4 regions of the Metabacillus sp. GQ13 genome follow, and region 1 is predicted to be linked to each of the others. Evidence: riboswitches for the same ligand, from Rfam matches in the RefSeq annotation. Region 1 holds a riboswitch; each other region holds the start of a gene.
What was found. Region 1 has a riboswitch for S-adenosylmethionine ahead of mtnW (2,3-diketo-5-methylthiopentyl-1-phosphate enolase). Riboswitches for the same ligand answer to the same signal wherever they lie in the genome.
Positions count from the first base shown of each region.

Region 2: another riboswitch for S-adenosylmethionine. It lies ahead of AC6CHR_RS15100 (sugar ABC transporter substrate-binding protein); the one in region 1 lies ahead of mtnW (2,3-diketo-5-methylthiopentyl-1-phosphate enolase).
Region 3: another riboswitch for S-adenosylmethionine. It lies ahead of metK (methionine adenosyltransferase); the one in region 1 lies ahead of mtnW (2,3-diketo-5-methylthiopentyl-1-phosphate enolase).
Region 4: another riboswitch for S-adenosylmethionine. It lies ahead of AC6CHR_RS08665 (phosphoadenylyl-sulfate reductase); the one in region 1 lies ahead of mtnW (2,3-diketo-5-methylthiopentyl-1-phosphate enolase).

Region 1 is NZ_JCAXET010000006.1:286,531-291,480, reverse strand. Features, by position in the region: gene AC6CHR_RS09960 (carbon-nitrogen family hydrolase) at 37-828, opposite strand; gene AC6CHR_RS09955 (pyridoxal phosphate-dependent aminotransferase) at 1,130-2,305, shown strand; SAM riboswitch class I at 2,395-2,502, shown strand; gene mtnW (2,3-diketo-5-methylthiopentyl-1-phosphate enolase) at 2,794-4,035, shown strand; gene AC6CHR_RS09945 (2-hydroxy-3-keto-5-methylthiopentenyl-1-phosphate phosphatase) at 4,032-4,691, shown strand; gene AC6CHR_RS09940 (methylthioribulose 1-phosphate dehydratase) at 4,691-4,950, shown strand, end outside.
Region 2 is NZ_JCAXET010000011.1:149,514-154,463, reverse strand. Features, by position in the region: gene AC6CHR_RS15105 (sugar ABC transporter ATP-binding protein) at 1-270, opposite strand, end outside; gene AC6CHR_RS15100 (sugar ABC transporter substrate-binding protein) at 364-1,491, opposite strand; SAM riboswitch class I at 1,630-1,736, opposite strand; gene AC6CHR_RS15095 (MFS transporter) at 1,939-3,174, opposite strand; gene AC6CHR_RS15090 (glutamine--tRNA ligase/YqeY domain fusion protein) at 3,666-4,950, shown strand, end outside.
Region 3 is NZ_JCAXET010000019.1:54,651-59,600, forward strand. Features, by position in the region: gene asnB (asparagine synthase (glutamine-hydrolyzing)) at 1-468, opposite strand, end outside; gene AC6CHR_RS20500 (FixH family protein) at 744-1,514, opposite strand; gene metK (methionine adenosyltransferase) at 2,015-3,217, opposite strand; SAM riboswitch class I at 3,489-3,712, opposite strand; gene pckA (phosphoenolpyruvate carboxykinase (ATP)) at 4,235-4,950, shown strand, end outside.
Region 4 is NZ_JCAXET010000006.1:4,486-9,435, reverse strand. Features, by position in the region: gene AC6CHR_RS08675 (thioredoxin family protein) at 392-964, shown strand; gene AC6CHR_RS08670 (alpha/beta fold hydrolase) at 1,318-2,127, shown strand; SAM riboswitch class I at 2,538-2,655, shown strand; gene AC6CHR_RS08665 (phosphoadenylyl-sulfate reductase) at 2,890-3,591, shown strand; gene cysP (sulfate permease) at 3,605-4,672, shown strand; gene sat (sulfate adenylyltransferase) at 4,727-4,950, shown strand, end outside.

The sequences.
Region 1 (4,950 bases):
ATGAATTAAATTTGTCAATAGTTACTCGGGAAAAACTTAGTAAAAATCAGGGCGGCGATCTTCAAAAATTGGAATTTGACTACGAACTTTTTTGACTGTATCTATTTCGATAGTTGCAGATATGGAACCTTCATGTTCATCAGCCTCAGCTAAAACAGTACCCCAAGGATCAATAATCATAGAGTGACCAGCAAATTCGTTATTAGGGTCCGTTCCTGCTCTATTGCATGCTATTACATAACATTGGTTTTCAATTGCTCGACTCAAAAGCAGGGTTCTCCAATGATTTAAACGAGGTGCAGGCCATTCGGCGACAACAAATAGTACTTCCGCACCAAGAGTAGTGTGGGCGCGAATCCATTCAGGAAAGCGAATGTCGTAACATATAACTCCTGCGCTTTTTATCCCATTTAGTTCGAATAGACCTTTTTCTGTCCCGGAAGTTAAATAATGATGCTCATTCATCAATTTAAATAAATGTAGTTTACTATATTCATGAACGAATTCACCTTTGTCATTAAATATATACATCGTGTTAGTTACGTTATTTTGAATGCTTTTAGCTACCGAACCACCAACAATATTAACACGATATTTCTTTGCTAACATACTAAGGAAGTGCTGTGTTACTATTCCGCCTTCATCTGCAATTTTATTTAATCGTGTTAGGTCATAACCTGTAGTCCACAGTTCTGGGAGTACGATAATCGCTGACTTACTTATTTCAATTGCTAGAGCAACTTTCTCCTCTACTTGTTGATAATTAAACTGTGGATCACCATATTTAATATCGAGTTGTATACATGTTATAACGGGTTTCTTTTGCATTTAAATCACACCTTTATGATAAATAGTGGTTTCAACTAAATGAGTTAGTAATTTATTGTTAGTCAATTCAATGTTTCATTGTTGGAAACGTATATACGTCAATAGAAGAGTTCTTGATTCACATTTTGTTATAATGACAAAGATAGACTCAAACTTTTCGATAATTCCTAATATATACAACTTTTGCTTAGTAAAAGCAACAAACTTTTCTTAATCATTAAAAAAATCTTTACAAGTTGATTTTTACACGATATTATTTGTGACTAGAATTTCAAGAATTTATTGAGTAGGTGTTAAAATGATGAAAGTCTTTGAACAATCGAAATTATTAAAAACATTACCAGAACAATTTTTCGCAAATCTTGTTACGAAGGTTAATAAAATTGTTGATCAAGGTTATGATGTAATCAATTTGGGTCAAGGTAATCCAGATCAGCCAACACCAAAACATATTGTAGATGCCATGCAAAAGGCAGTAGAAAATCCTGAGTTTCATAAATATTCTCCTTTTAGGGGACAATTGTTCTTGAAGGAAGCAATTGCATCCTTTTACAAAAGGGAATATAACGTTCAAATCGATCCTACAACAGAAGTAGCAATTCTTTTTGGAGGGAAGGCCGGGCTAGTTGAAGTACCTCAATGTTTATTAGATCCCGGCGACACGGTGCTTGTCCCTGACCCTGGTTATCCAGATTATTGGTCAGGTGTAGAACTTGCCCGTGCAAAAATGGAAATGATGCCACTATTGAGTGAGAATCAATTTTTACCTAATTATCGCTTAATATCAGAAAGAGTAGCTGAAAAAGCGAAGCTAATGTTTTTAAATTACCCGAATAATCCTACTGGTGCAGTAGCAACAGCTGAATTTTTTGAGGAAACAGTGGAATATGCAAAAAAACATGATATTTGTGTTGTTCATGATTTTGCATATGGTGCAATTGGCTTTGATGGTAAACGCCCATTAAGTTATCTACAGACAAAGGGAGCAAAAGAAACTGGGATCGAACTTTATACGTTTTCGAAATCCTATAATATGGCAGGATGGAGAATTGGTTTTGCTGTTGGTAATCCCTCTGTGGTTGAGGCTATTAATCTATTGCAAGACCATATGTATGTGAGTGTATTCAGTGCTATCCAAGAAGCAGCAGCACATGCTTTATTAAGTCCGCAAACATGTGTTGAGGATTTAAACAAGTTGTATGAATCTCGAAGAAATGTATTGATACATGCCTTCCAGGAAATTGGCTGGAATGTAACAGCTCCCTCTGGTTCTTTTTTCGCCTGGCTTAAAGTACCAGGCCAATTTTCATCTTCAGTAGCTTTTTCAGATTACCTTTTAGAAAAGGCTCATGTTGTTGTAGCACCAGGAATTGGATTTGGGGAATATGGAGAAGGCTATGTACGTGTTGGTCTTTTGACTTCTGAGGAGAGATTGATGGAGGCTGCTAATCGAGTAAAGGCGTTAAATATATTTTAATAGAAAGATTTAGTATTGACAGAAAAAATTCAGTCTGTCATAATTCATAATAATTTTTAAAATGAGGGTACTCATTTATGAACGTTTCGTTCTTATCAAGAGCAGGTGGAGGGACTAGCCCTATGAAGCCCGGCAACCGACTTAACACTAGTTTAAGCACGGTGCTAATTCTTGCAGCTTTCGCTGATAGATAAGGAGATATGCTTGTTATTCATGTAAGTAACAGCCCCTTCGATCTATTAGTGTCGATTGGGCTGTTTTGTGTTTCGTTATTTGAGAATATACTGACAAATTAATCAATAGAGAAAAGCATATTGTAGGATTTTATACATGAATGACAGATTCCTTTAAAAACCTTTATTTTCTATTTGACAAAAAAGTAAAGGGAATATAGGGGCATCTTTTGTCGAGAAATGATAGAATAAGTAAGATTAATAAAAAGATTCAGAATAACAGAAATATGCTTCAAAAGGAAAGTAGGTTATAAAGTGAGTGAAATTATTGCTACATATCTCGTTCACGATGCAAAAGGTGACCTAGCTAAAAAGGCAGAAGGAATAGCATTAGGGTTAACTGTTGGTTCGTGGACTGATTTACCATTGCTTGATCAAGAACAGTTAAAAGCACACAAAGGACGAGTCATAGAAGTTAAACAACTAGAAAATAGTCATAGAACAAACCAATATTTAGGAAAATCAGTAACAAAGGGAATTATTAAAATTGCTTATCCAAGCTTAAATTATAGTCTTGATCTACCAGCGATATTGACGACTGTTTTCGGAAAGTTGTCACTTGATGGAGAAGTTAAATTAATTGATTTAGAGTTTTCTAAGGAAGTGAAGTCTGCCTTCCAAGGTCCAGTGTTTGGTGTTTCTGGAATACGAGAGAAACTTGGTGTCGAAAACCGGCCTCTATTAATGAGTATCTTTAAAGGTGTGATTGGAAGAGACCTTTCCTACCTAAGAGATCAACTAAAACAACAAGTACTTGGTGGAGTTGATTTAGTAAAGGATGATGAAATCCTTTTTGATAATCCGTTAACACCATTTACAGATCGAATTGTAGCAGGTAACGCCATTTTAAAAAATGTCTATGAGGAAACAGGACATAAAGCTTTATATGCAGTTAATTTATCTGGAAAAACGTATCAATTAAAAGATAAAGCAAAGCGAGCAACAGAATTAGGAGCAAATGTATTACTGTTTAATGTATTTGCCTATGGCTTAGATGTGCTTCAAAGCTTAGCAGAGGATCAGGAGATAAAAGTACCAATTATGGCACACCCAGCAGTTAGTGGAGCATATACTTCTTCAGGACTATACGGAGTATCGAGTTCTTTGCTATTAGGGAAGCTTTTACGAATAGCTGGTGCTGATTTATCACTATTCCCATCTCCTTATGGAAGTGTTGCTTTAGATCGAAATGAAGCGATCGGTATCGCTGAAAATTGTCTGAAGGATGATACGTATAAAGAAACGTTTCCAGTTCCTTCAGCCGGGATTCATCCTGGACTTGTTCCGTTATTAATTCAAGATTTTGGTAATGACTCAGTGATTAATGCAGGTGGAGGCGTGCACGGTCACCCTAATGGAGCATCTGGCGGAGGTCGGGCATTCCGTGCTGCGATTGAAGCAACATTATCAGGAGCTACATTAAAGCAAGCAGCATCTTCAAATGAAGATCTGAAGCTAGCAATCGATCTATGGGGTGCAAAAGAGGTGAGTAGATGAAAAACAAGGTAATCATTTGTGATTTTGATGGCACGATTACAAATACAGATAATATTATTGCCATTATGAAGAAATTTGCACCGTCAGAATGGAACTCCTTGAAAGAAGGAGTTTTATCACAGGATATCTCGATTCGTGAAGGCGTAGGAAAGATGTTTCAATTATTACCTTCATCAAGCAAGTCTGAGATTGTTGCTTATATATTAGAACATGCAGAAATACGTCAAGGATTTAGTGAGTTTGTTCAATATACGAAAGAAAAAGATATTCCTTTATATATTGTCAGTGGTGGTATTGATTTTTTTGTTTACCCACTTTTAGCAGGATTGGTAAATGAAGATCAAATATATTGTAATAGAGCAGACTTTTCTAATCAAAGGATCACCATTGAATGGCCACATAGCTGTGACGATAGGTGTGAAAACGAATGTGGTTGCTGTAAACCATCACTGATTAGACAACTGACAAGCGATTATCAAAGTAAAATTGTCATTGGTGATTCAATTACAGACTTACAAGCTGCTAAGTTAGCTAACTTTGTCATTGCGAGAGATCTTTTATTAGAAAAATGTGATCAATTAAACCTACCACATGAACCATTTACTACTTTTTATGAAGTGATAGACGTCTTGGAAAGACTGGAGGAGGTTCGGTGATGAGTTTAAAGGAATTACGGTGGGAAGAGCTAGCCGATATTAAACGAGTATTGGCGCAAAGAGATTGGTTTCCAGGGACGAGTGGAAATTTGGCGATAAAGGTTGATTCTGACCCTATTAGCTTTTTAGTTACGGCAAGTGGCAAAGATAAAACGAAGGAAACGAGTGAGGACTTTTTACTAGTGGATGGTCAGGGCAAGCCACTTGGAGATACACACCTAAAACCATCAGCTGAAACCCTACTTCATGTAGAAATTTA
Region 2 (4,950 bases), on a different contig from region 1:
ATCTACCTCTTGATGGACAATCTGAATTCCGTTGTTATGCGCATCCTTTGGTGTTCTAATGTCCATACTCATATCATTGATAAATATATCCCCGGTATAGTGATTATAGGCTCCTGATAAAACCTTCATCAATGTTGATTTCCCAGCACCGTTAGCTCCGATAAGAGCATGCGTAGTACCACTTTTCATTGTGAAATTAACGGTATTTAATGCTTTTACACCAGGGAATTCAATAGATATATTTTTCATATCTACCACATGATTTTTCATCAGTTTGCCTCCTAACTCGTTTTAGATATGTAACTAACAGGAAACACTCTCTTAAAATGTATAAAGAGAGTGTCTTCTCTAATTCTACTGAAATTATTTTTTATAGTATTCTTTTAATGTTTTCATCCAGTCTTCTTCAAATGCTGTCGATTGTCCCCATCCTTCAATCGTGTCTGCAAGATTAACCATATTTATAGGATCACTAGACTCTACTAGTGCATCTTGAGAAATAAGTGATGCCTCTAAGTTGTAAGTTGCTGGTGTCTCTTCTCCTGCTAATTTTTTCGCTAATAATCTCATGTCTACTGCCCCTATTAATTTAGGATCAACTGCTGCAGTGTATTTCCATGAACTTTTTTGGTCCTGAATTTCTTGTAGATCGGCATTTGAGACATCGATACCATATATCTTAATTTCGTCTCTACCAGCTTCTTTGATTGCACGGGCAGCACCAATTGCAAATGCATCCCATGTTGCAAATATTGCGTCTATTTCACCTTTAGGATGTTTATTCAGCATTGCCGCTACAGCATTTTGTGTTTGTACTGATGTATCTGCTGATGCTATTCCAAAACGTTCTATTTCTTTAATACTTGGGTTAGCATCTAATGTTTCTTGATAAACTTTATTCCGTCTAACCATTGGCGGAAACCCATCAACCCACAGATAGATAATATTTGCTTCACCACTTGTGTCTTTAATAAGTTGGTCTAATGCTAATGTTGCAAGTGCTTCATCATCTTGTGAGGTTAAAGTTACACCTTCAATAGTAGCTAGTTCCTCTGTAGAGTCAAAAGTAACAACACTTTTCCCTGCATCAATCAGCTTTTGAACCTCTGCAGTTGTTGCATCGTCATCACCATGTGAAATAATAAAACCGTCATAATCCTCTTCTAACCCTTGTGCTATCGCGTCATGAAATTTTGCAGTATCGCCATTCGCTGTAAAAACATCAACTTGGAAGCCTAACGCTTCTCCTTCTTCTTTTGCACCTGCTAAGAATTGTGCTGTGTGATCATCGCCACCAATTTTTCGGATAACTTTTATTTTAGCCCCTTCACCTTTAGCAAAACGCTCAGGAACATTTTCTAATGAAACGTCAGGGTTGCCCTTTCTTTTAACTGTTTCAGCCGTTTCTCCACCATTTGAAGAACAACCTGTCAGTAATAACGTAAATGCAAGAATGAAGATAAGTGCTGATTTAACTACTTTGTTTTTCATATCTGTTTGACTCCCTTTTGCTGTTTATTTTCTTTTGTTAAGATACCTTATAAAACAACTTCGCTTTCACTTAATTTTAAACGTAAAAAACCTCTCAAAAAAAGAGAGGTTTCACCACATTTATATAAGGAGACTCCTCTCTTATCTTTCAAAACCAACTAGGTTTTGCAGGATTTAGCACCAATTCAAAATAGAACGGTTGCTGGGCGTCAACGGGCCAGTCCCTCTGCCACTCTTGATAAGAGATTGCATATGCTGTTTAGGTTAGGATCTTTTCTAAAAGATAATTGCTTAAACCGTGAAGTAAAGCTATGTACGATAAAGCAACAATCTTTGCGAATACAACCTTAAGTAAACGAAAGAATATATTCACTCTAAAGGTGTATCAAAGGTTTGTCAACTGTTTTTTGAATATTTTTATTACTTCATTATCAATACAATTCTTATCTATATATTTACTTTGACTTGTTTTTTCATTGGTCGATTCAGTACCAGTGGTAGAACAAGAATTACACCAATTGCCATACAAATTGCTGAAACCTGATATGATACAACCAGACCAACTATTTGTTTCAGTACACCTGCTAGACTCATCATTATTACCATTGCCCCCATAAAAAGAGGCGTCATAATCCCGTTAACTCTGCCTACAAATGATTCTTCTGCATTTTGAAGAATCATAGTATTGATACTAATTTGAATAGCTGGCATCATCAACCCTGTAAAAAACTGCGCAATTAATGAGATCAAGAGAATTTCTGAGAAGCCAATGATTGAAATCATGACTGCATTTACAAGCATCCCCGCTGCAAGCATTCGAATAGGCGCGATCTTTTTTGATAGTGCTAAGGCGATACCGCCACCTATTATCATCGCTACACCGTTAATTGCCATAAACCATTGAACAAATTCTTTATCCATATTAAGTTGCTGTGTCACGATAAAGATACCTAACGGTTGTATTAACCCCACAGCTAACCCTGCTACAAAAAAATTGGTGCCCAATATCACTAAAAATCTATTTTGTTTTACATATTTAAACCCCTGGATGAACTCTTCTATAACCGTCGTCTTGTCGGAACTTTCTTCTACAATCTTATCCGCAGGCAAGAATAGAAGCGCAACAGCTGAAAGGATAAACATAACCCCTGTAATGGCTATCGAAACTTCAATCCCAAATTGTTGAAATACGAATGCTCCAATTACTGGTCCGATAATCATAAAAAAGGCAAACATTGTTTGGTAAATGGACATCCCCATTTGAAGCTGGGACTCAGGAATATGAATCTTAAAAAGTTTCATACCAGAAGGCTGAGAAAACTGAGATAATATTGAAGAAATAAGCATAGCAAAAAACACAGCTTTCCATGTTGCAAATATTAATGTTAACAAAACAACAAATACGGAAATGGCACTTAATAGATCACACCATACCATCGTTTTCTTCGGCATCCATCTATCTGCAAATGTCCCACCTATTATCGAAAAGATAAAAATAGGCGCATATTCAGCTACGGAAATTAGTGAAACTGCCAAAGGATCTTCATTTGTTTGTTCCATAATAAATAGTAAAACAGCAAAATTCCTTACCCATATACCTAGCTGTAAAAACAGGCCAGAAAGAAGGATTGCTCTAACAAACCGATTACTGATAAAGTCCTTAAATCCCGTTTCTTGATTCATTTTCTTTCCTCCACTTTTCAACGATCTTCATTCACTTGTGCACCATATATAATAATTCCCCACAGCCTAAAAAATTCCTTTTATTTACTAATTAATTTCAACTTTAGATGTAATAGATACGTTAACAAGCTAATAATTTACCTTTTACTTCCTCTGAAGAATAGCTAGATTTCCTTTTAGTATGAAAAAGTTTTAGAAAAGAGCCTATTGATAAAATAAATTCGTTTATGAAGGTTGATTTATAAAGCAAATATATATACTATTACTACTAATTGACTAAGTAAATTAACCTTTTGCTTATCTATTGGTATAATAGTAAGCAGTACTTATTTTTACGATAACGGCTTTAGTGTATTAGCAGACACAACTAAATTGAAAGCAATTAACAGTATGACTGTAAGCCCAAATTCGTCTACTGAGTTGGACATAATAATAAGTTTCAGCAGGGAAACCCTCCCTGACTCTCAATCAATAGAAAGGTTTGATCTGATTTGGAACACAACTCCTCAAACTTTATAAGAAGTATTATTAAAGAGGACCTAGAAACTGGAAAAAGAGAGAATGTGTACACAAGGTTCCCACCAGAACCGAATGGCTATCTACATATTGGTCATGCAAAATCAATTGTTATTAACTTTGGATTAGCAGATGACTTTAACGGAAAAACAAACCTAAGATTTGATGATACGAATCCTTTAAAAGAGGATACTGAATACGTTGAATCCATAAAAAAAGATGTTGAATGGCTCGGATATGAGTGGGATGGATTGTTTTTTGCCTCTGATTACTTTGAGGAGATGTACAATCGCGCAATTCTTCTTATTAAAAAAGGTAAAGCATATGTCGATGACTTAACCGCGGATGAAATAAGACAATACCGTGGAACACTGACAGAGCCTGGGAAAGAAAGCCCATTTAGAAATCGTTCTGTTGAAGAAAGCATTCAATTATTTGAACGGATGCGCAATGGTGAATTTGGAAATGGAGAAAAGGTATTACGTGCCAAAATTGACATGTCTTCACCTAACATTAATCTGCGTGACCCAGTTATTTATCGTGTATCCCATGTTGCACATCACAACACAGGTGAGAAATGGTGTATTTATCCGATGTACGCCTTTGCTCATCCACTAGAAGATGCAATTGAAGGAATTACACACTCATTATGTACAACTGAATTCGAAGATCAACGCCCTCTTTATAATTGGATTATTGAAGAATGTGAAATGGAAAATAAACCTCAACAAATAGAATTCGGTCGCCTGAATATAACGAACACTGTTATGAGTAAGCGAAAGTTAAAGCAGCTTGTTGAAGAAAAGTTCGTAGACGGCTGGGATGATCCTAGAATGCCTACTATTTCAGGTTTACGAAGAAAAGGATACACACCTAAATCGATCCGTGAATTTGTTAAAGAAACTGGTGTCTCTAAAGGGTCCGGAACTGTGGATGAGGCAATGCTTGAGCACTTTGTTCGAGAGGATTTGAAGCTTAAAGCACCACGTACAATGGGGATCTTGAAGCCTTTAAAAGTAGTGATTACGAATTACCCAGAAGATCAAGTTGAAATGCTCGATGCTGAAATCAATCCTGAAGTACCTGAAATGGGAATGAGACAAATTCCATTTTCTCGAGAAATATATATTGAACAAGAGGACTTTATGGAAGATCCACCCAAGAAATACTTTAGACTCTTCCCAGGCAATGAAGTTCGTCTTAAACACGCTTACTTCATTAAATGTGAAGACGTCATTAAAGATGCAGATGGCAATGTCG
Region 3 (4,950 bases), on a different contig from region 1:
ATCTTGTCGGTCTGCATAATAAAAAGGCTTAATTCCAAAATGATCTCGTGCACCAAATAATAGGTTCTCCTCTGTATCCCAGATCAGAAAGGAAAACATACCTCTAATTCGATATAAAACATCTTTCCCAATTGCAGCATACAATGCAACAAGCACTTCTGTGTCACTACTTGTCTCACATTCTATTCCCCATCCACGTAACGTTTCACGTAATTCAATATGGTTATAAATTTCACCATTAAAAGAAATAATATATCGACCATTGTCATAAGAATACGGCTGATGTCCGTTTTCTTTATCAATTATACTCAATCTTCGGAATGCCATCGAAACATAATGATCATGAAAATATCCACAATCATCGGGGCCACGATGAAAAATTAGTTCATTTGCTTTTGAAAACAATTCAAGTCGTTCATCACTTACAGCTGTTTCTTCATAATAGAGACCACCAACAAAACCACACATAATGCTATCACCCATTCTTAATAAGGCATCTTATTCATTAAGAAACCTAATCCTTGTTTTGACTATAAGACGACTGATAAATGGTAATTGTTTCAACATTTTTCAAATATATATAAATTCTGACTATTAATATGAAAAAAGACACGATTTAAAAGGGATAAATTCCCTATCTAGATGATCAATATCTTCATCTTATAGTAAATAGGGAGATCATTATCCTAGGTGTTTGTACATGACTAAACTTTTACAAAACAAAAAAAAAGAGGCCAAGCCCCTTATTTAACCTCAACCGAAGTTTCAATATGGGCGTGAACCTCTTCCTTTTCAACATGTACTTTTACCGTATAATTACCGATCTCATCAAATGTATAGGATGCTGTGTATTCCCCTTTTGTAGAAAATTCAGTAGCATCAACATATTGATGTTTCTCCTCTCCATCCTTCCAGATTTCGAATCGTACGATCGCCTCAGTAAAAGGCTGTTCAGCTTCTTCTATATTTGTTGATAACGTTTCTTCCTTATTTACTTTAAAACCAGTTAATTCTTCTACATTGATTGTTACACTACTAGGATGATGTTCCGCACTTGCATGGTCTTCATGATGATGTTCATCCACATCTGTTGCCTTTGTGGTTTCCTTGCCGTTTTCTCCTGATCCAACCACAATATCCTTAGTTGGCATCGTATGATAACTTTTCACATTCGTGTGAGCCGTTACGGAATATGTTCCGTCTTCTTTAAATTGATAGTTAATTTCATATTTCCCATTATCAATTAGCTTAGCTTCCACTTTTTCAGATTGATCACCTAGTTTTACTTCAAATATGACTTCTGCATCGTCTACCAATTCCTCACCATAATAAACGTTGGCTGCTATTGTTATATCTTCATTTTTATTAACCTGCTCATTAGCGATAATTTCCACTTTTGGGATTTTCACTTCTTCTTCAGCAGCTTGATGCCCGTTATGATCCTCTGAACCTTGACAACCAGTCAATAAAAAAGCTAGGAAAAGAATGAAGCAACTCAAATATCCTTTTGTCATTCTACAAAAACCTCCAATTAGTCACTAACTATGAGTTAAATGATGAATATACCGGTTAACCACTACATCATTTATACACATTTTATAGATATACTATTCATTTTTAAAAAAGCCCATTGATAAGAAACGATTGTTATAAATGTTTATGTACATATTATTATTTGCTAGGTTCACTTCACCAACCTAAACATATAGCTTAATTGTTTAAAAAGCTCTAATTGCTGTCTTTGAAGCTAAACATCACCAATATGTAAATCCCATCGTTCACAGAGTTTAAATTACCTTACCCATAGTATATTTATATCCGCGGAACAAAGTCCAATATTATTAGATAATTTGCTTTTTTTACACTTATTCACTTAACGTTATTACGTAATTCTAAGGATGCCCTAACAATCGAAATAGCACACGAACCAATTCGGTTTGTGTGCTATTTCAATCATTATTGTTTCTGTGTCAAAAGTTGTTTCCCTTTAACGTGTTTTTTCCTTTTTAACAGCCTATTGATTTAGTGCTTCTTTACTTATTGCCTCAGCTCTATCAGTTCTTTCCCATGGAAGATCTAGGTCATTACGACCGAAATGTCCATAGGCTGCCGTTTGCTTATAAATTGGACGGCGTAGATCAAGCATTTTAATTATACCAGCTGGACGTAAATCAAAGTTATTTCGCACAACTTCAACTAAAGTATTTTCAGATACTTGACCCGTTCCAAATGTATCAATTGCTATCGATACAGGATGTGCAACGCCAATAGCATAAGCCAGTTGAACTTCACACTTATCAGCCAAACCAGAGGCTACAATATTTTTTGCAACATAACGAGCCGCATATGCAGCAGATCTATCAACCTTAGTTGCATCTTTACCAGAAAATGCTCCTCCACCATGTCTTGCATAGCCACCATATGTGTCAACAATAATTTTTCGACCAGTTAAGCCTGCATCACCTTGAGGTCCACCAATTACGAAACGACCTGTTGGGTTTATGAAATACTTCGTATTCTCGTCAATTAATTCCTTAGGAACAACAGGATTAATAACGTATTCTTTCAAATTACGTTGAATTTGCTCTAACGCAACTTCTGGGTGGTGCTGTGTAGAAATGACAATCGTATCAATACGAACTGGTTTATTAAACTCATCATATTCAACCGTTACTTGTGTTTTACCATCAGGACGTAAGTAAGGTAGGATATCATCTTTTCGTACTTCGGTTAAACGACGTGCAATTTTGTGTGCTAAAGAAATTGGTAGTGGCATTAATTCCTTTGTTTCATTACATGCAAACCCAAACATTAACCCTTGGTCTCCTGCACCTATTGCATCAATTTCTTCATCAGTCATATTTCCTTCACGAGCCTCAAGTGCTTGATCAACACCTAATGCAATATCTGCAGATTGTTCATCGATTGAAGTCAATACTGCACATGTTTCAGCATCAAAGCCATATTTAGCACGTGTATAACCAATTCCCTTAATCGTTTCGCGAACGATTTTTGGAATGTCCACATATGTACTTGTTGTAATTTCACCAGCTACTAGCACTAAACCTGTTGTTACAGATGTTTCACACGCTACACGTGCATTTGGATCTTTTTCAATAATTGCATCAAGGATTGAATCTGAAATTTGATCACAAATTTTATCTGGATGGCCTTCTGTTACAGACTCAGAAGTAAAAAGACGCTTATTAGTCATAATTTAAATCTTCCTCCTATATTCGTTTTCATTAAATTTGATCCGGAACTCTTCCCTAAGTCTATTTACCTTATAAGGATCACGCTGGCATGTTTCTGAACAGAAGTATTATGTACCTTTACCACATGCTTGTCCTGATAAAACTCTAATGAAGATCCTCATTCGAAACTATGTTGGACACACGTAAACTAAGGACAAAACTTATCTATTCTTATCACTACAAAAAAACCTTTCCCTTGTGAGGAAAGGTTTTGTAATCGTTCATCGCCTTTCGCTCTTATCGATCAAGGGCTTTCGCCTTGCTTCAGGTTAGCACCTTTGCGTTTTGAAAATGTCGTGGTTCATTTTCGACTCCAACATAGAAATAATTGCACTAATTGTTTAAACAATAGATACAACCTTTGAACTCTACATGTAAGAGCGAAATGACGACCTTTCCTTAAATAGCAGGTTGCTGGGTTTCATAGGGCCTGTCCCTCCACCAGCTCGGGATAAGAGAATCCGTTCAAGGACATATCATAGCGCACAGAATTACTAGTGTCAAGAACAAAAGTGGAAGAGCCCGTTCAATGACGTATGAACTGGAGCACTCCCAAATTAGATAAAGGAAACACGAAGAGCGTAAGCGATTCGATGTTGACTTACCCTATGTATAAGAGTGAAGTTTACTATGCACTGGATGTCAAAGTGCTTATCCACAATACAAGAATTTTATAAGAAAACGATGAGATATACTAGATAACCTTTGTGTTTACTTGCTTATTGATTCTTTTATTTATCCTTACCTCTTTTGATTGAAATATCCAAAAATGTGATTCAATTTTGCTATGTTCACTTAGATACCTAATCCTTCCCTTTTGAATTTAATAAAAGTGGTACAAATAAAATACATAAGTTGATTTTTATCAGTCAATAAGCAACAAGCTTTTGGAAAAGAGACTTTAGAAAAGAGCCTAATTTTCCTCAGTATATTGTAATATAGTAGAAGAAGGACATTTCTCGAGTAAAGGTGGTAATGGGATGAATCTAACTGAGATGACAAATAAGCTAACTCAACTTATTAACGGGGATAACGCGAGGCATAATTTATCGGTTTCCCAACTTGTGGAAAAGGTTCTTGAGCGCAAGGAAGGTATTTTAACTTCAACTGGAGCAATTCGTGCGACGACTGGTGCGTATACTGGAAGATCTCCTAGGGATAAATTTTATGTAAAAGAACCATCGATAGAAAATAAAATTGAGTGGGGAAATATCAATCAACCAATTTCTGAATCAGTATTTGATAAGCTTTATAGCAAGGTTATCTCTCATTTAAAAGAACGAGATGAATTTTACATCTTCTATGGTTATGCAGGTGCAGATAAGCGCTATCAATTACCTCTTCAGGTAGTAAATGAATATGCATGGCATAATTTATTTGCTAGTCAGTTATTCATTAGGGATAGTGAGAACTCCTTCCCATTATCTAAGAAACCTTTTACGATTTTATCTGCGCCATATTTTAAGGCAGATCCTGAAGTTGATGGTACCCATTCTGAAACATTTATAATCATATCACTCGAGAAAAGAACAATATTAATTGGCGGGACGGAATATGCAGGAGAAATGAAGAAGGCAATATTCTCGGTGATGAACTATCTACTTCCAGAAAACAATGTCTTGTCAATGCATTGTTCTGCGAATGTTGGATTTGAAGGCGATGTTGCCCTCTTCTTTGGATTATCAGGTACAGGGAA
Region 4 (4,950 bases), 280 kb from region 1:
AAGTCATCGTTCATAGTGACTTTTTTTATTGTCGATAATGACCATTTTTGCAAAGAATGTAATGAGGCACTAACAAATTTCAGCTTTAGCAAAGATATTCTTATGATAATAATCCTCATCATCAGAAAAAATTTTTTTGAAAAGACATAAGCCCAAAACTAAGGGTCCTTAATTTTGGGACCTTCAGTTGTATGTTTAATATATATTTTTTTTGAATATTTTTATTATTTAAGTGACAATGCAGCAATAAAATGATAAAACAGAATATAAATAGTTCTATCGTTCATATATAGTATAGTATTAAAGATGAAACTAGGTTAATGAGTTTAAACGAAGCAATTTTCTCGCAATCATGCGAATAAAATGCTAATTTGATGTCGAGGTGATAAATGTGAATTTAGAAGATTGGTTTTTTAAAGGGCTTACATTTGAACAGTATACAGATCAGATGAGTGTAAATAAGGAAGAAATCCTCTCAATTTACGACCGTTTTACATTAAATGAGGATGATGTCGCCTTTTTAGAGAAAATTCAAGGGAAGAAGCTCAGGGTAGTTGTTCTCACAGAAGATTGGTGTGGGGATGCACTAGTAAATAATCCGATTTTATTAAGAATCGCTGAAGCAGCCAGCATGCAGGTTCGTTTTTTACTTAGAGATCAAAACCTAGAGCTAATGGACAAATATTTAACGAATGAAACAGCTCGATCAATACCGATCTTTATCTTTATCGATCAAAATGGACAAGAAATGGCTGTATGGGGTCCGAGAGCGCAAAAGCTACAGAAATTAGTTGAGAGTGAACGGAATTCTTTACCTTCTAATGATTCTCTAGATTTTAAGGATAAGCAGAAGGAGATGTATAGTAAGCTTAGAAACTCCTATTTAAATGACGAGTCTATTTGGGAGACTATTTCCTACAGTATTATTTCAGTTCTTAAAAAGAACGATCTTCATCACCAATAATCTTTGATTCTTTACTTCAACACAAAGTGTTCTTTCGTAGGTTTTCAATATTAAGCTAAGTTATAAATCGGATTTACATATAAAGAAGGCTGTTTTCGCAAAGATTTTTCCTAATAGTACTTCTTTACATATATGGCGAATAGTCGTGCTCTCCTTTTAGAAACGAGGCCAAAAAGATAGATAATAAAGCTATATGCTATTATAAGAACAATAAAGCGGTGGTTTCCTTTTGGAAGCACACTGTTTTTTTGTTTTTGACAAACTTTGATGTGGTTCTTAAAGTTTACCAAAAAGAGTCTAAATAAATGGCATCCTCTATAAGCTAAAGAAAAGGTAATGCGAGGAGGAGTTAAATGGGCTACTACATTACAGTTGAACAGAATGTCAATATATTTGTTGAAGATATTAATCCTGGTGAGGGAAAAACAATTCTTTTTTTACATGGTTGGCCTGTCAATCATAAAATGTTCGAGTATCAATTTAATCATTTTCTTAAATTGGGTTATCGTTGTATTGGAATTGATTTTCGTGGTTATGGAAAGTCAGACCGACCCTCTGGTAGCTACACATATAATCGACTAGCAGATGATATTCGAATAGTGATCGATACCCTTAGACTAGAAAATGTATTACTTGTCTCACATTCTATGGGGGGAGGAATAGCGATAAGATTTATGGCAAGACATGAGGGATATAAGGTTGCAAAGCTAGCTCTCTTAGGTGCAGCAGCACCGGTATTTACGCATCGCCCAAATTATCCGTTTGGAAAAACAAAGGAAGAGGTTAATAAACTCATTGAAGATACGTTTAATGATCGACCTAAAATGATTAGTGATTTTGGAGATAGCTTTTTTGCTCTTTTTGTATCTGAGAACTTTAAGAATTGGTTCAATGGATTAGGAAACGAAGCTTCTGGATATGCAACGGCAATGAGTCTTGTTTCTTTACGCGATGAAGATCTAAGGAAAGATTTAGAAAAAATTAATGTACCCACCGGAATTTTCCATGGAGTAAAAGATAAGGTGTGTCCTTACGTTTTTGCTGAGTTGATGCATGCAGGAATTAGAGGATCTAAACTCATTCCGTTTAAATTTAGCGGACATGGTTTGTTTTTTAGTGAAAAAGAAAAATTAAATTTGGAGCTAACGCGCTTTTTTAAATAAGTATGTACTTAATTGTTTTTATCCCTTATTAAAAGAATTTCAAATAAGAAAGTCAGTTATTAATTCGAAACAGTTCTAAATAGAGATATTTCTGGAATTGATTTTGTAAGTTTGTAAGACTAGAAGATTAAATCATACTCGTCACTGTAATATTATATCTACTGGAACTTACATTGCGAAAAGGATTTCAACATATTGCGATATTTTATATGTGCGAAAGAACACCCTTTGTGTGTTCTTTGTATATATATATGATGAAAAGAAACTTATTGGTTAATAATTGGTCTTTCCGAAGATAAAAACCAACGTACAATTAACTTTCACGTAAATAGATAATATTATTATTCCGATCAATAAACTCGGGTTGACATTTGAAAGAATTGTGTTAAAATTTAGAAACAATAACATATTTCTTATCAAGAGTGGTGAAGGGATCTGGTCCTTTGAAGCCCAGCAACCTGCAAGAAGTAAGATGTAAGGTGCTAATTCCAGCCAAATCTAAACTGATACCAATTTGGAAGATAAGGGTAGATCATCCTTAAAAGTCTTCCTGTTATGGTGGGCTTTTCTCTATTTAACACATAAAAATGCATCAAAAAGAAGCTTTATAGAAAAATAGTGTCTGGCTAAATCATCTGAAACAGAGTATTATTTGCTAAATTCATCGTATAATGGTTGGTTGCACCATTAATCCCGACTATTAACGTGTGAATAAATGGTTTTTAAAACCAAGTAAGATAGTGTGAGAAAGAGGTGAATGGTTTGCTAACTTATGAGAATTGGTCAGAAGTGAGCGAAGATTTTATTGAAGATGAGACGTATAAAGGAGCATTAAATGTTATCCATTGGGCATATGAACACTACGGTGAAGAAGTTGTCTATGCATGTAGTTTTGGAATTGAAGGTATTGTCTTGATTGATTTAATAGCCATAGTAAAACCTAACGCAAAAATTGTGTTTCTGGATACTGATGTTCATTTTAAAGAAACCTATGAGCTAATCGATAAGGTGAAGGAAAAATATCCATCACTTAATATTCAATTAAAGAAACCTAAGCTTACATTAGAAGAGCAAGCTGAATTATATGGTGATAAGCTTTGGGAAACTGCACCAAATAAATGTTGTGATATCCGAAAAATAGTTCCATTAACTGAAACACTACAAGGTTCCACTGCCTGGATCTCTGGGCTAAGACGTGAACAATCTGAAACAAGAAAACACGTTAACTATATCAACAAGGATGAACGCTTTCATTCAGTAAAGGTTTGCCCGCTAATTCATTGGACGTGGAAAGATGTTTGGAGATACGTTCATAAAAATGACTTAATCTACAATCCTTTACATGACAGAGGATATCCGAGCATTGGTTGTTTTCATTGCACAAAACCTGCTTTTAATGAAAATGATTTAAGATCTGGCAGATGGACTGGGCAAATGAAAACAGAATGTGGCCTCCATCAATAAGGGGGAGTAATAGATGTTAGAGATTATCGCAATAGGTATCAGCATCTTTTTTGCGATGAATATTGGGGCCAGTGGTGCAGCAGCTTCCATGGGAGTTGCATATGGTGCCGGAGCAATATTACGACCAAGGAATGCTCTTATCATCTGTGCAATTGGTGTTATTTTAGGTGCAGTAATTGGTGGAGGAGAAGTTGTTAAAACGATTAGTTCTGGAATCATTCCAACGTCACTTATCTCAATAAAAATTGTTATTATCATCCTCTTCTCAGCAACTTTTTCACTTTTTTTAGCGAATATATTAGGTATACCTCTTTCAACTAGTGAGGTTACGGTAGGTGCAGTTGTAGGTGTAGGAATTGCCTATAAAATGTTATTTGTAGACAAATTATTATCGATTGTGATGTTTTGGATATTGGTACCAATCGTTGCGTTTGGCATTGCGTTTCTATTCATAAAATGCCTCCATTATTTTAAGTTAACGGAAAAGTATTCATTTGATGGAAAAGTGATTACGTACCTTCTCATTTTCGCTGGCTTTTTTGAAGCGTTTTCTGCAGGAATGAATAATGTAGCAAATGCAGTAGGACCTTTAGTTAGTGCTCAAATTCTCTCAGTTTCGAAGGGGACTTTGATTGGTGGTGCATTTGTTGCCATAGGCGCTTTGCTACTTGGTCGGAGGGTTCTAGAAACAAATGGTAAGAAAATAACAAGTTTTTCTAAAATCGAAGGAATACTTATATCAGGGACAGGTGCGACGCTGGTTACCATTGCATCCGTTTTTGGAATTCCTGTGCCACTTACGCAAATAACAACCTCATCTATATTAGGTATAGGAATAGCCAAATCTGGTAGTAATATATTTCAACAAAAGATTGTAAAAAACATGTTAACAATTTGGGTGATTTCACCCCTTATATCGTTAACTATGTCTTATTTCTTAGTGAAATTATTTATTGAAAGTGATCTATATTCGATCGTTGTTTTAGCAAGTCTATTACTTGCAACCATTGGAGCACTTAATTTAATGAAGGCAACTAAACAAGAGAAACGGACTGTTCATCACGAGGGCGGAGGGATTTAGTTTTAATCTCTGTTGAAATAAATTGTAATTATATGAATTGGAGGATTTTTAATCATGAGCTTATTACCACACGGAGGAACATTAATACAAAGATTATCATTAGGTACTGATGTAACAAATATTCAAAAGGAAATTGAATTGGATGGTACTGCATTAAGTGACTTAGAGTTAATTGCAATAGGTGCATATAGCCCCATTGAAGGTTTCTTTACGCAAGAGGATTATCAATCTGTAGTAGAAAATATGAAATTAAAAAACGGGTCAGTGTGGAGTATTCC